Regions from separate parts of the Rahnella sp. BIGb0236 genome, predicted to be linked through region 1. Evidence: predicted binding sites of a transcription regulator. Region 1 holds the regulator's gene; the other holds the start of a gene.
What was found. The regulator sigma-54, encoded in region 1, starts transcription at its own class of promoters, with help from an activator protein. The targets are predictions, from matches to a motif close to GTTGGCACANNTTTCGCTNT.

Region 1 (8,010 bases):
TTCAGCTCATGTTGACGAAGGAATCGCCTGCCTGCAAAGGCAACGAACCTCGCATTATACCCAATAAAGGATGTTTCATGCTTCTCGCTATCGTACTGATGATTGTCGGCTTGTTACTGTTAGTTTACGCCGCCGATCGTCTGGTGTACGGAGCCGCAGTGTTGGCACGCTCAATGGGCATTCCTCCGCTGGTGATTGGCATGACCGTCGTCGGCGTCGGGATCTCCCTGCCGGAGCTGGTGGTGTCCACCACGGCCGCCATCAACGATCAGATGGATTTGGCCGTCGGAAACGCAATTGGTTCGAATATCATTAATATTCTTCTGATTTTGGGCGGTGCCGCCCTGATTCATCCACTTTCCGTTCGTTCTGATATATTACGCCGCGAACTCCCTCTATTGTTACTGGTCACTGCGCTGTGCGGTTTTCTGCTCAGCGACGGCGAACTCAGCCGCATTGATGGTGTGTTGCTGCTGGCCAGTGCCGCCGTGTTTATGATGCTGGTGATAAAAATCGCCCGCGCCGCCGAGAAAGAAGGACTGGATACGCTGACCTACGAGCAGATGTCCGAACTTCCGCAGGACAGCAGCAACACCGTGGCGTTTCTGTGGCTGGCGCTGGGCTTTATCATCATGCCGCTGGCGTCCGGGATGATTGTCGACAACAGTACAGTGATTGCCCGCTATTTCGGCGTCAGTGAACTGGTGATTGGTCTGACAGTCATTGCTATCGGCACCAGCCTGCCGGAACTGGCGACATTTATCGCCGGGGCGATTAAAGGTGAGGATGATATCGCGCTGGGCAATATCATCGGTGCCAATATTTTTAACACCTGCCTGGTGCTGGGATTACCCGCGCTGGTGGCACCCGGTTCGTTCAACCCGGACGCATTCCATCGCGATTACTGGGTGATGCTGGCGGTCAGCGTGGTGCTTTCCGGCCTGTGTCTGATGCGTAAACACCGTATCGGTCATTTAGCCGGTGCATTGTTGCTGTGTGGATTTATCGCCTATATGGCGCTGCTGTTCCTGCAACCGGACAGCATTGCCTTCTGAACTCTGTCAGGAACTGACTATGGCTAACTTTACCTTCGCCGCCGACTTTGATTTCCAGGCCGTCGGTCGCGATGTGCTGAAAACAGAACGTGAAGGACTTGAGCAGTTAGATCAATACATTAACGGTGATTTCACCCGCGCCTGCGAAAAAATCTTTGCCTGCACAGGCAAAGTCGTGGTGATGGGGATGGGCAAATCCGGGCATATCGGCCGCAAAATGGCCGCCACCTTTGCCAGCACCGGCACACCGGCTTTCTTTGTCCATCCGGGAGAAGCCAGCCACGGCGATCTGGGCATGGTGTCGAAGCAGGATGTGGTGATTTTGATCTCCAACTCCGGCGAGGCCCATGAAATTCTGGGGCTGATCCCGGTCCTGAAGCGCCTGAACATCACGCTCATCTGCATGACGTCCAATCCGGAAAGCACGATGGGCAAAGCCGCTGATGTCCACCTTTGCGTGAAAGTGCCGAAAGAAGCCTGTCCGCTGGGTCTGGCACCGACCAGCAGCACGACGGCGGTACTGGTGATGGGCGATGCACTGGCGGTTGCGCTGCTGGAAGCCCGTGGCTTTACGCCGGAAGATTTCGCGCTGTCGCATCCGGGCGGAGCACTGGGTCGCAAGCTGTTGCTGCGTGTCAGCGATATTATGCACACCGGCGATGACATCCCGCATGTCACCCGCGACGCCTCCCTGCGGGATGCCCTTCTGGAAATCACCCGCAAAAACCTTGGTATGACGGTGATTTGCAATGATTTGATGAAAATCGAAGGCATCTTTACCGACGGGGATTTACGCCGCATCTTTGATATGGGCGTTAACATCAACACGGCGTCGATTGCCGATGTGATGACCACCGGCGGTATCCGCGTCCGCCCTTCTCTTCTGGCGGTGGATGCACTGAATTTAATGCAGGAAAAACACATTACCTGCGTCATGGTCGCTGATGGTGACCAGTTGCTGGGTGTGTTACATATGCACGATATGCTGCGCGCTGGCGTAGTTTAATTGAGGAATGCCCTGAATGAGTAATAGCGCAGCCCTGGTGGACACCTGCTACGGCCCGGTCAGCACAGACGTGCTTGAGCGGGCGAAAGCGGTCCGCCTGCTGATTTGCGATGTGGACGGCGTCATGTCTGATGGCCTGATCTATATGGGAAATCAGGGAGAAGAGCTGAAAAGTTTTAACGTTCGCGACGGTTACGGTATCCGCTGCCTGCTGACATCTGACATTGAGGTCGCGATTATTACAGGCCGCAATGCAAAATTGCTGGAAGATCGCGCCAAAACCCTCGGCATACGCCACTTGTATCAGGGGCAATCGGATAAGCTTTTGGCCTTCCGCGAACTGTTAGATACACTGTCTTTACAGGCCAGCGAAGTGGCTTACATCGGTGATGACCTGATTGACTGGCCGGTGATGGCCGAAGTGGGCCTTTCTGTCGCGGTTCAGGATGCGCATCCTATCCTGTTGCCGAAAGCAGATTATGTGACCCGAATTGCGGGTGGACGCGGCGCAGTGCGTGAATTGTGTGATTTGATTCTGCTGGCGCAGGGTAAGCTGGAGGACGCCAAAGGGCTGTCGATATGAGTAAAACAAGACTTTGGGTTATTCTGGCTCTGACGGCCATTGTTCTGATACTGATTGGCTGGTCGCTGTCTGACAACAGTGATGATGTCCCGCAGGCCGTCAACGATCAGGATCCGACCTATCAGAGCGCCCACACCGTCACGATGGTGTATGACCCGCTGGGTAGCCTGACGTATAAACTGGTGTCAGATCAGGTAAAATATTACACCGCTGATCAGGTGACATGGTTTACCAATCCGGTAGCCACCATGTATGACAAGAACAAAGTCGCCACCTGGGTATTGCGTTCTGATAAAGCGAAACTGACTCAGGATAAGATGCTCTATCTTTACGGGCATGTGCAGGCCGACAGCCTGACCCCTGAAACATCACAGCTGCAAAGAATCAAAACGGACAATGCACGGGTTAACCTGACGACACAGGACGTTGCCTCAGACGATGAAGTAACGCTTTATGGCACAGGTTTTACATCTAATGGCATGAAAATGCGTGGTAATCTGCGTGATAAAACAGCAGAGCTGATCGAAAAGGTAACGACCTCTTATGAAATTCAAAGCAAAAAATAAATTCCGTGATCTCCTGATCGTCAGCTCATTGTTAGCCGTCAGCATTCCGGCCTTTGCATTGAAAGATGACACGACGAAGCCGATCACCATTGATTCGCAAAATCAGGCGCTGGACGTGAACACCAATACCGCGACCTTCACCGGCAACGTGGTGGTGAATCAGGGTACGATCCAGGTGAAAGCCGATAGAGTTGTCGTGATCCGCCCGCAGGGTGTTTCCGGCAAAGAAGTGGTGGAAGGTTACGGCAACCCGGTGACGTTCTATCAGATGCAGGACAACGGTAAACCGGTTAAAGGCCACGCCCAGAAAGTCCGCTACGAAGTGGAAAACGATCTGGTGACCCTGACCGGCAATGCTTACCTTGAACAGCTGGACAGCAATGTCAAAGGCGACCGCATCACCTATCTGGTGCAAAAACAGCAAATGGAAGCTTTTAGTGATAAAGGTAACCGTGTGACGACCGTACTGGTTCCTTCGCAGCTGCAACAGAAAACGCCTGCAGCAGGCGGCCAGCCGACCAAAAAGAGTAACTGATATTTTATGGCAAAATTAATCGCAGAGAATCTGGCCAAGGCATACAAAGGCCGCAAGGTCGTTGAAGATGTCAGCCTGATGGTCAACTCAGGTGAAATCGTCGGATTATTAGGGCCAAACGGTGCCGGTAAAACCACCACCTTTTACATGGTGGTGGGTATCGTTCAGCGCGATGCGGGGCGTATTGTCGTCGATGAAGAAGACATCAGCCTGCTTCCGCTGCATACCCGCGCCCGTCGCGGTATCGGCTACCTTCCGCAGGAAGCGTCCATTTTCCGTCGTCTCAGCGTGTTTGATAACCTGATGGCGGTGTTGCAGATCCGTGATGATCTGAACAAAGAACAGCGTAACGATCGCGCCAATGAACTGATGGAAGAGTTCCATATTTCTCATTTGCGCGATAACCTCGGTCAGTCACTGTCCGGGGGTGAACGCCGTCGTGTAGAAATTGCCCGTGCGCTGGCAGCGAACCCGAAATTCATCCTGCTGGATGAACCGTTCGCCGGGGTTGACCCGATTTCAGTTATCGACATCAAAAAAATCATTGAGCATTTACGTGACAGCGGCCTCGGCGTACTGATCACTGACCATAACGTGCGTGAAACACTCGATGTGTGTGAACGCGCGTATATCGTCAGTCAGGGGAAATTGATCGCCCACGGCACGCCAGCCGACATTCTTGCTGATGAACAAGTTAAACGTGTTTATCTTGGTGAAGAATTCCGTCTGTGATCTGTGCCGCCGGAACCGTGCCTGTTTCAACTTAAACTGAAACAGGCCGTCTCTGACAGAAGTGTTGCCGTTCTCACTCATCAACGGAATTAAGCCAAGATATGAAGCAAGGTTTGCAACTCAGACTCAGCCAACAACTGGCAATGACTCCTCAGTTACAACAGGCCATCCGCCTGTTGCAATTGTCCACGCTCGAGCTCCAGCAGGAGATCCAACTCGCGCTGGAGAGCAACCCTCTGCTGGAACAAACCGACCTTCATGATGAAATCGATGCGGTGGAAACCACCGACAACGAAGGATTAGATACCCGCGAAGCCCTCGAGCAAAAAGACATGCCCGAAGAGCTGCCGCTGGATGCGACCTGGGATGAGATTTACACCGCAGGCACGCCGTCCGGTACCGGCAATGATTACAGCGATGACGAATTGCCGATTTACCAGGGCGAAACCACCCAGACCCTGCAGGATTACCTGATGTGGCAGGTGGAACTGACGCCGTTTTCCGATACCGATGCCGCGATTGCCACCTCCATCGTCGATGCGGTGGATGACACCGGTTACCTCACCGTTTCCCTTGAAGATATTCTTGAAAGCGTGGGTGACGAAAACATCACCATGGACGAAGTTGAAGCCGTGCTTAAGCGCGTTCAACGCTTTGACCCGGTGGGCGTGGCGGCGCGTGATCTGCGCGACTGTCTGCTGATCCAGCTTTCTCAATATGTTACTGACACCCCGTTTATCACCGAAGCCCGTCTGATCATCAGCGAACATCTCGATTTGCTGGCGAACCATGATTTCCGTGCACTTATGCGATCAACCCGGTTAAAAGAAGATACACTGAAAGGAGCGATGCTCCTGATCCAGTCTCTTGATCCGCGTCCGGGCCAGTCGATCAATACCGGTGAATCCGAATACGTGATCCCGGATGTGCTGGTGCGTAAAGTGTCAGGTGTCTGGACGGTCGAACTGAATTCCGACAGCATTCCGCGACTGAAGATAAATCAGCAGTACGCCGCGATGGGCAATTCCGCACGCAGCGACAGCGACGGCCAGTTTATCCGCAGCAATCTGCAGGAAGCCAAGTGGTTAATCAAAAGTCTGGAAAGCCGTAACGACACGCTGTTAAAAGTGACGCGCTGCATCGTTGAGCAGCAGCAGGCGTTCTTTGAACTGGGTGAAGAATTTATGAAACCTATGGTGCTGGCCGATATCGCCAGTGCCGTAGAAATGCACGAATCGACAATTTCACGTGTGACGACGCAGAAGTTCCTGCACAGCCCGCGTGGCATTTTCGAACTGAAGTATTTCTTCTCCAGCCATGTCAGTACAGACAGCGGCGGCGAGGCATCGTCAACCGCCATCCGGGCGCTGGTGAAGAAATTAATCGCAGCGGAGAATCCTGTAAAACCGCTCAGTGACAGTAAGTTAGCGACCCTGCTTTCCGATCAGGGGATCATGGTCGCACGACGGACCGTCGCCAAATACCGAGAGTCTTTGTCCATCCCGCCCTCAAACCAACGTAAACAGTTAGTTTGACCTCAACAGAGAAGGAAGACATTATGCAGCTCAACATTACCGGACATCACATTGAGATCACGGATCCCCTGAGAGAATTCATCACGTCGAAGCTGGCCAAGCTCGAGCAGTATTTCGACAGGATTAATCAGGTGTATGTGGTGTTGAGCGTGGAAAAGGTGCAAAAAGTTGCGGAAGCGACTTTGCATGTGAATGGAGGCGAATTACATGCCACCTCGGAACATCAGGATATGTACGCAGCGATTGACGGACTGGTTGATAAACTGGCCCGCCAGCTGAATAAACATAAAGACAAACTGAAACAGCACTGACATTCATGTAGCCAACCCTGTGCTACAAACCTTCGGGCATCGGCTTGTGACCTTCGGGAAACGAGCCGATATAGCTTTAAGGGTGAAACAGCGCAAAAGTGAAAGATGACATGATTAACGATACTGCAATGCAATTAACGTCGGTGCTCAATGCCGAATGCACCAAAAGTGGCGTTCATTGCGCCAGCAAGAAACGCGCACTGGAAATCATCAGCGAACTGGCCGCTAAGCAATTAAATTTATCGCCACAGGTGATTTTCGACGCCATTTTGACCCGTGAACGTATGGGCAGCACCGGGATCGGTGCCGGGATCGCCATCCCGCACGGAAAGCTGGAAGAAGATACTTTACGTGCCGTCGGGGTGTTCATTCAGCTGGAACAGCCGATCGCTTTTGACGCCATCGATAATCAGCCGGTAGATTTACTTTTTGCCTTGCTGGTTCCGGCAGATCAATGTAAAACCCACTTACACACCTTATCGTTAGTTGCTAAGAAATTGGCTGATAAAACAGTGTGTCGCCGTCTGCGCGGAGCGCAAAGCGACGAAGAACTGTTCCAGATAATGACTGAAAACGAATAGCGTCTGATCCCGGTTTTCGTGCCGGGAAAATGAATGCTGAACACTGAATGCCAGGGGAGTGACACCATGGTGCTGATGATTGTCAGCGGCCGTTCCGGTTCCGGGAAGTCGGTTGCCCTGAGGGCACTCGAAGACATGGGTTTTTACTGTGTGGACAACCTGCCGGTGGTGTTACTGCCGCAGCTCGCCCAGACCCTTGTTGAACGCAATACGTCTGCGGCCGTCAGCATTGACGTCCGTAACATGCCAGAAACACCGGAAGTTTATGAGCATGCGATGTCACAACTGCCGGAGAGCTTCTCACCGCAGCTGTTGTTCCTTGATGCTGACCGCAATACCCTGATCCGCCGCTACAGCGACACGCGTCGTCTGCACCCGCTTTCCAGCAAAAATTTATCCCTCGAAAGTGCCATTGATGAAGAAGCCGATCTGCTCGAACCGCTGCGTTCGTCGGCGGATCTGATCATCGACACCTCCGAAATGTCCGTGCATGAGCTGGCAGAAATGCTGCGTACCCGCCTGCTGGGGAAACGCGAGCGCGAACTGACGATGGTGTTCGAGTCCTTCGGTTTCAAACACGGCATTCCGATTGATGCGGATTACGTCTTCGACGTGCGTTTCCTGCCGAACCCGCACTGGGATCCGAAACTGCGTCCGATGACCGGCCTTGATAAGCCGGTGGCGGCGTTCCTTGACCGTCATACCGAAGTACACAACTTTATCTACCAGACCCGAAGCTATCTCGAACAATGGCTGCCGATGCTGGAAACCAACAACCGCAGCTATCTGACCGTCGCCATTGGCTGTACCGGCGGTAAACACCGTTCGGTGTATATCGCAGAACAACTGGCCGACTATTTCCGTTCCCGTGGGAAGAATGTTCAGTCCCGCCATCGCACGCTGGAAAAACGCAAATGACGGTGAAACAAACGGTAGAAATCAAAAACCGGTTAGGCATGCATGCCCGTCCGGCGATGAAGTTGTTTGAACTGGTGCAGAGCTTTGAATCAGAAGTGATGCTGCGCAACGGCACAGGCATTGAAGCAGAAGCCAGCAGCGTGATTGCGCTGCTGATGCTCGATTCGCCGAAAGGTCAGCAGATTGAA
Region 2 (8,010 bases), on a different contig from region 1:
CCGCGATACACATCCTATCCCACAGCACTTGAGTTCAGTGAAAGCTACGACAACATCGCTTTCGAAAATGCGGCCGCCCGTTATCCGGCGCGTACGCTCTCATTGTATGTGCACATTCCTTTCTGCCATAAACTCTGCTACTTCTGCGGCTGCAATAAACTGGTCACACGCCAGCAGCATAAAGCCGAAGAATATCTTAACGTGCTTGAAAAAGAGATCAGCCACCGTGCACCGCTCTTTAAAGGCCGTCAGGTCAGTCAGCTGCACTGGGGCGGTGGTACACCGACTTACCTCAATAAAGCGCAGATAAGCCGTCTGATGGGCCTTCTGCGGGCACACTTTGATATCCTGCCCGATGCAGAAATGTCACTGGAAGTGGATCCTCGTGAAATCGAGCTGGATGTGCTCGATCACCTGCGCAGCGAAGGTTTTAATCGCCTGAGCATGGGCGTTCAGGATTTCAATAAAGAAGTGCAGCGTCTGGTGAACCGCGAGCAGGATGAAGACTTCATCTTTGCCCTGATTGAACGCGCCCGCGCGCTGGGTTTCAATTCGACCAATATCGACCTGATCTACGGGCTGCCGAAACAAACGGCGGAGAGTTTTGCCTACACGCTGCAACGCGTGGCTGAGCTTAATCCCGACCGGCTGAGCGTATTCAACTATGCGCATATGCCAAAATTGTTTGCTGCTCAGCGTAAAATCAAAGATGCCGATTTACCTGGCGCAGAAGAGAAACTGAAAATTCTGCAGGAAACCATCGCCTCGCTCACCGCCTCCGGTTACCGTTTTATCGGCATGGATCACTTTGCCCGTCCTGATGATGAACTGGCGGTTGCCCAGCGAGAAGGCAAACTGCACCGCAATTTCCAGGGCTATACCACTCAGGGCGACAGCGATTTGCTGGGGATGGGCGTTTCGGCGATCAGCATGCTCGGCGATACCTACGCGCAGAACGAAAAAGATCTCAAAACGTATTACGCCAGAGTGGAAGAGCAGGGGAATGCGTTATGGCGCGGTCTGGAAATGACCGATGATGACTGCCTGCGCCGCGACGTGATCAAATCGCTGATCTGCCATTTTGAACTGAATTTCGCTGATATCGAACAGCGTTACGGCCTTCAGTTTACCGACTATTTTGCCGACGATCTGGCGCTGCTGAAGCCGCTGGCAGAAGACGGGCTGGTTGAGGTGAGCGACACGCATATTCAGGTGACGCCGCGCGGACGTTTGCTGATCCGCAATATCTGTATGTGTTTTGATATTTATCTGCGCCGTCAGGTGCGTCAGCAGCAGTTCTCCCGCGTGATCTGATTTTCTTCGCTGAGCAAAGCAAAACAGCCGCATAAGCGGCTGTTTTGCTGTCTGGTACACAGAAGGATTATTCCATGCCCAGTTCTTTCAGCTTACGGGTCAGGGTATTGCGTCCCCAGCCCAGCAACCGTGCGGCTTCCTGTTTATGTCCCTGAGTGTGGCGCAGCGCCGTGGTCAGTAACGTACGCTCCATTTCAGGTTGTGCTTCTGACAGCAGGTTTTGATGACCGGAACGCAGGGCGCGGTCTGCCCATTGTGCCAGCAGCGTTGCCCAGCTGTCCGGCAGACTCTGACCGCCGGTTTCCGGGGCTGACGTCTCAAACAGTTCGCTGGGCAGATCCTGAATCAGCACTTCCTGACCCGCTGCCATCACGGTGAGCCAGCGACAGGTATTTTCCAGCTGGCGCACGTTGCCTTGCCACGGCAGACGCGTCAGTGCGGTTTCCGTTTCCGGATGCAGGTTTTTCGCTTCCACTCCCAGTTCTTTGGCTGCCACTTGCAGGAAGTAACGCGCCAGACGCGGAATGTCTTCACGGCGTTCGCGCAGCGGTGGCAGATGGACGCGGATAACGTTCAGGCGATGGAATAAATCCTCACGGAATTTGCCTTCCTGTACCCGCAGTTCCAGATTCTGGTGCGTCGCGGCGATGATTCGCACATCCACTTTCACCGGCGCATAACCGCCCACACGGTAGAACTGACCATCTGCCAGCACGCGCAGCAGACGGGTTTGCACGTCGAGTGGCATATCACCGATTTCATCGAGGAACAGCGTGCCGTTATCGGCCTGCTCAAAACGCCCCTGACGAATGGTATTGGCACCGGTAAATGCCCCTTTCTCGTGGCCGAATAATTCGGATTCGATCAGGTCTTTCGGGATTGCCGCCATGTTCAGCGCGATAAAGGGCGCTTTGGCGCGCGGGCTGTGACGGTGTAAAGCATGCGCGACCAGTTCTTTACCTGTACCGGATTCCCCGTTAATCAGCACGCTGATGGAAGAGCGGGACAAACGGCCGATGATGCGGAACACGTCCTGCATGGCTGGCGCTTCGCCGATAATGTCGGCAGTCGGGCCACTTGCCGGCTGGCTGCGTGCCGGTTGCTGTTGTTCCTGATAATGACTGATGGCGCGTTCAACCAGTGCCACGGCTTCGTCAATGTCGAACGGTTTTGGCAGATAATCAAAGGCACCTTGCTGATAGGCGCTGACTGCGGCATCCAGATCGGAATGCGCTGTCATTATGATGACCGGAAGCATCGGGTGACGTTGTTTAATCTGCTTTAACAGGGCTAAACCGTCCATCCCGGGCATACGGATATCCGATAACAACACGTCAGGGGTTTGAGTCGCAATGGCATCAAGCACTTCATTGCCGCTGTCAAACGTGGTGCAGGTTAAACCGGCTCCAGTGAGCGCACGTTCAAGTACCCAGCGGATGGAGCTATCGTCATCGACGATCCAGACTATCCCTCGTTGCATAAGAACCTCACTGGCGAATAGGCAGGAAAACCGAGAATTCGGTATGTCCTGGCCAACTGTTAAATTCAACTTTACCCGAATGCTGATCAATCAAACTGCGCGCGATAGACAGGCCCAAACCGGTGCCCCCTTCGCGGCCACTGACCATGGGGTAAAAAAGGGTGTCCTGCAAATGCGCCGGAACGCCGGGGCCGTCATCTTCAATATCGATACGGGCCACCAGGCGATAACGCACGCCATGTAACGTGATCTGGAAAGCGGTACGTGTGCGTAATGTAATTGTGCCGCCTTCCTCCCCCAGCGCCTGTAAGGCGTTGCGGGTAATATTTAACAAAATCTGTTCTATCTGATCGGGATCGTGTGCCAGTTCCGGCAGGCTCGGGTCATAGTCCCGCACCAGCTGAACATTATCCGGCTTCTCCATCGATACCAGCTGGCAAACCCGTTCCGCCACCTGATGGATACTTTGTGTCACATGCTGGCTCGGACGTTGCGGCCCAAGCAATCTGTCCACCAGATTACGCAGACGGTCAGCCTGCTCGATAATGACTTTGGTGTATTCCAGCAAGGCTGGATCAGGCAGCGCTCTGGATAACAATTGCGCGGCACCGCGTAATCCGCCGAGCGGATTCTTTATCTCGTGCGCCAGACCGCGGATCAAATCACGCGCAGCAACCTGTTGAGCATGCTGCAATTGTTCCTGACTCAGGCGACGCTGATTATCCATCGGCGCCAGTTCCACCAGAATGAAACCTTCCGGCAGCATCTGCGCGGTCAGCGACAACACATGCGCACGACCGTCAACCACCAGCGTCACTTCACTGTCTGTAAAGCCCTGTCCGGCTGTCAGACTTTCACGCATTAACTCGATGTTCAGCGAAAAATATCCCACCAGTTCTGGCAAAGGGGTGCCAAAAAGCTTTCGGGAACTTTGCGCCAGTAACTGCTGAGCCGCCGGATTGGCGTAATGCACCGCCAGTTCGTCGTCCAACAGCAGAACGCTGTTGATTAAGGAATTCAGGATCTGCCCAGCATCGGGCAGTTTGCCAGTTGCCATACCGCAGTCTCCCGCACCTGATTGGTGCATTTTATCTCGCTACCCGGGGAAATCACGGGCCTGAGGGGTTAAGCAGGAAAGAGTGTGGAGAAAAAAGCCCATCCGGAGATGGGCTGAAAGTTTCCACGGCAACAAATATAAATCGTCATACTTAATTTTGACGCTGAAGGAGTTGTTAACGCCGTCCTCCAGTCGGGTATTTCTCTCAGCGCCGGTCGGAAAACCGGCGCTGAGTTCAGGTTCAATTAAAAATCAAACGCTGTTTTTTTAGACGCTATAGTACAGTTCGAACTCAACCGGATGCGGAGTCATACGCACGCGGTCCATTTCTTCTTTACGCAGACCGATGTAAGCATCGATAGCGTCGTCAGTGAACACGCCACCACGGGTCAGGAACTCGCGGTCTTCGTTCAGTGCGTTCAGTGCTTCTTCCAGTGAACCTGCAACTTTTGGAATTTCTGCTTCTTCTTCCGGCGGCAGGTCATACAGGTTTTTGTCCATCGCATCGCCAGGGTGGATCTTGTTGATGATACCGTCGAGGCCAGCCATCATCAGTGCAGCAAACGCCAGGTATGGGTTAGCCGCTGGATCAGGGAAACGTGCTTCGATACGCATCGCTTTTGGCGTTGATACGTGTGGAATACGGATGGATGCAGAACGGTTACGCGCGGAGTAAGCCAGCATCACTGGCGCTTCGTAGCCCGGGACCAGACGCTTGTAAGAGTTGGTGGTTGGGTTAGCGTAGGCGTTGATTGCTTTAGCGTGTTTGATGATACCGCCGATGTAGAACAGTGCCATTTCAGACAGGCCGCCGTATTTGTCGCCAGCGAACAGGTTGTTACCGTTCTTGGACAGAGACATGTGGCAGTGCATACCGGAACCGTTATCGCCAAACATTGGTTTTGGCATGAAGGTTGCGGTTTTGCCAAATGCGTGAGCCACGTTGTGAACCACGTATTTGTAGATTTGGATTTCGTCGGCTTTCTTGGTCAGGGTGTTGAAGCGGGTTGCCACTTCGTTCTGACCTGCAGTTGCCACTTCGTGGTGGTGAGCTTCAACAACCAGACCCATTTCTTCCATGGTCAGACACATGGTAGAACGCAGATCCTGGGAGGAGTCGACCGGAGGAACCGGGAAGTAACCGCCTTTCACTGCAGGACGGTGGCCTTTGTTGCCGCCTTCATATTTGGTGCTGGAGTTCCATGCGCCTTCGATATCATCGATAGCGACGTGAGAACCGGAGATGCTGCTGCCGAAGCGCACATCATCAAACAGGAAGAATTCTGGCTCTGGCCCGAACAGAACGGTGTCCGCGATACCGGAAGAACGCAGGAAGTCTTCCGCACGTTTTGCGGTAGAGCGTGGGTCGCGGTCATAACCTTGCAGCGTGGTTGGCTCAAGGATGTCGCAACGAATGATCAGGGTGGTTTCTTCGTAGAATGGGTCCAGAACAGCAGTGCTCGCATCTGGCATCAATACCATGTCAGATTCGTTAATGCCTTTCCAGCCACCGATTGAAGAGCCATCAAACATTTTGCCTTCTTCGAAGAAGTCAGCGCTAACCTGGTGTGCAGGAATGGTGACGTGCTGTTCTTTGCCTTTGGTATCAGTGAAACGTAAATCTACGAATTTCACTTCATGCTCATTCAGCATCGTCAAAACGTGTTCAGCGGACATACTAGTTCTCCCGAATTTCTCATTATCGTCGTGGAACGAATAACCATTTTTGGTCTTTAGTTGGAAATAACAGCTTTACTTGAACTGGCGTGTGGACTGAACAGCGCTATTATTTGACTGGTCAGACGCTTCACCCTGTAAAAACTTTTTTTTACCCTAAAAACTATTAGCGAAAAGTGTGCCAACTTTGAGAAAATGCAAACAACGCCATTTTACAGGGCTCTTGCACTCGATAAGTATGCACCATAACGGAATTTCTGCACTATAATGGTGCTAACTCTGAGATGCATGGCACCAAAACGGTGCGTCATAATGGTTCAGTGGTCTTTTTGCACCGTGAAAGGGATCACAAAGTAACCATCCATAAGTTGTTTCATCAAGATCCTTGTGATCTTGTTTAGAACCTCGCTTAATACGTGTACAATAGCGCGCTATTTCTAATGCCTGAGGCAAAGCTGTGATCGAAAATTTGCGTAACATCGCCATTATTGCCCACGTTGACCATGGTAAAACCACCCTGGTCGACAAGCTGCTGCAACAATCCGGTACTTTCGGAGAGCGTGTAGAAGCCACTGAACGCGTAATGGACTCCAACGATTTGGAGAAAGAGCGTGGGATTACCATCCTCGCAAAAAACACCGCCATTAATTGGAAAGACTACCGCATCAACATCGTGGATACCCCAGGACACGCCGACTTCGGCGGTGAGGTAGAGCGTGTGATGTCAATGGTCGACTCGGTGCTGCTGGTTGTGGATGCAATGGATGGCCCAATGCCGCAAACCCGTTTCGTGACCAAAAAAGCCTTCGCTAATGGTCTGAAACCGATCGTGGTAATCAACAAGGTTGACCGCCCTGGCGCGCGTCCTGACTGGGTTGTTGATCAGGTCTTCGACCTGTTCGTTAACCTGGACGCAACCGACGAACAACTCGATTTCCCAATCATCTATGCATCAGCATTGATGGGTATCGCGGGTAACGACCATAACGATATGGCCGAAGACATGACCCCGCTGTATCAGGCGATCGTTGACCACGTATCTCCGCCACAAGTTGAGATGGATGCACCTTTCCAGATGCAAATCTCTCAGCTGGACTACAACAACTATGTTGGCGTCATCGGCATCGGCCGCATCAAACGCGGTACCGTTAAGCCTAACCAGCAGATCACTGTCATCGACAGCGAAGGCAAAACCCGTAACGGTAAAGTCGGTAAAGTTCTGACCCACATGGGTCTTGAGCGTATCGAAGCGGCCGTTGCTGAAGCGGGCGACATCATCGCCATCACCGGCCTGGGCGAACTGAACATCTCCGACACTATCTGTGATCCGGCGAATGTTGAAGCTCTGCCAGCGCTGAGCGTTGATGAACCAACAGTAACCATGTACTTCAACGTCAACACCTCTCCGTTCTGTGGTAAAGAAGGTAAGTATGTGACTTCACGTCAGATCCTTGACCGTCTGAACAAAGAACTGGTGCACAACGTTGCCTTGCGTGTTGAAGAAACTGAAGATGCTGATGCATTCCGCGTTTCAGGCCGTGGTGAACTTCACCTGTCGGTTCTGATCGAAAACATGCGTCGCGAAGGTTTCGAGCTGGCGGTTTCCCGTCCTAAAGTAATCAACCGTAAAATCGATGGCCGCATGCAAGAGCCATTCGAGAACGTGACACTGGATATCGAAGAGCAACACCAGGGTTCTGTCATGCAGGCCATGGGTGAGCGTAAAGGCGATGTCAAAGACATGATCCCAGACGGCAAAGGTCGTATCCGTCTTGATTACCTGATCCCAGCACGTGGCCTGATCGGCTTCCGTACCGAATTCATGACCATGACTTCCGGTACCGGTCTGCTGTACTCCACGTTCAGCCACTATGATGACGTTCGTCCGGGCGAAATCGGCCAGCGTCAGAACGGCGTGCTGATCTCCAACGGTCAGGGTAAAGCTGTTGCGTTCGCACTGTTCAGCCTGCAAGACCGCGGTAAATTGTTCCTGGGCCACGGCGCAGAAGTGTATGAAGGCCAGATCATCGGTATTCACTCACGTTCTAACGACCTGACCGTGAACTGCCTGACCGGTAAGAAGCTGACCAACATGCGTGCGTCCGGTACTGACGAAGCAACGACTCTGGTTCCTGCTATCAAAATGTCTCTGGAGCAAGCTCTGGAATTCATCGATGATGACGAACTGGTCGAAGTGACTCCTCAGTCTGTACGTATCCGTAAACGTCACCTGACCGAGAACGATCGTAAACGTGCAATGCGTGGCCCTAAAGAAGGTTAATCTTCTTCCACGTTAGCCGTTACACAGAAACAGGGTGCCTCCGGGTACCCTGTTTTTTTTATGTTTTTTTCTTCTCCGTTCGTTAAACCCCGCAGAGATGTCACTGTTCACCTGTACGTTTTACCGCTAAAGTTAACTGTCATCGTTGAAATCAGGAGCGTGCAATGCTGTACATTTTTGATATGGGAAACGTCATTATAG

Region 2: glnA (glutamate--ammonia ligase) is a predicted target of sigma-54. The motif match lies at 5,695-5,714, and genes of this name have one in related genera.

The regions. Positions count from the first base shown of each region.
Region 1 covers NZ_SOAO01000010.1:32,009-40,018, forward strand. Annotated here, with positions in the region: gene EDF78_RS18320 (calcium/sodium antiporter) at 78-1,055, shown strand; gene kdsD (arabinose-5-phosphate isomerase KdsD) at 1,075-2,061, shown strand; gene kdsC (3-deoxy-manno-octulosonate-8-phosphatase KdsC) at 2,078-2,644, shown strand; gene lptC (LPS export ABC transporter periplasmic protein LptC) at 2,641-3,210, shown strand; gene lptA (lipopolysaccharide ABC transporter substrate-binding protein LptA) at 3,188-3,745, shown strand; gene lptB (LPS export ABC transporter ATP-binding protein) at 3,752-4,477, shown strand; gene rpoN (RNA polymerase factor sigma-54) at 4,579-6,012, shown strand; gene hpf (ribosome hibernation promoting factor) at 6,036-6,323, shown strand; gene ptsN (PTS IIA-like nitrogen regulatory protein PtsN) at 6,422-6,904, shown strand; gene rapZ (RNase adapter RapZ) at 6,971-7,822, shown strand; gene npr (PTS phosphocarrier protein NPr) at 7,819-8,010, shown strand, end outside.
Region 2 covers NZ_SOAO01000015.1:10,542-18,551, forward strand. Annotated here, with positions in the region: gene hemN (oxygen-independent coproporphyrinogen III oxidase) at 1-1,314, shown strand, start outside; gene glnG (nitrogen regulation protein NR(I)) at 1,382-2,794, opposite strand; gene glnL (nitrogen regulation protein NR(II)) at 2,802-3,851, opposite strand; gene glnA (glutamate--ammonia ligase) at 4,119-5,528, opposite strand; gene typA (ribosome-dependent GTPase TypA) at 5,986-7,809, shown strand; gene yihX (glucose-1-phosphatase) at 7,974-8,010, shown strand, end outside.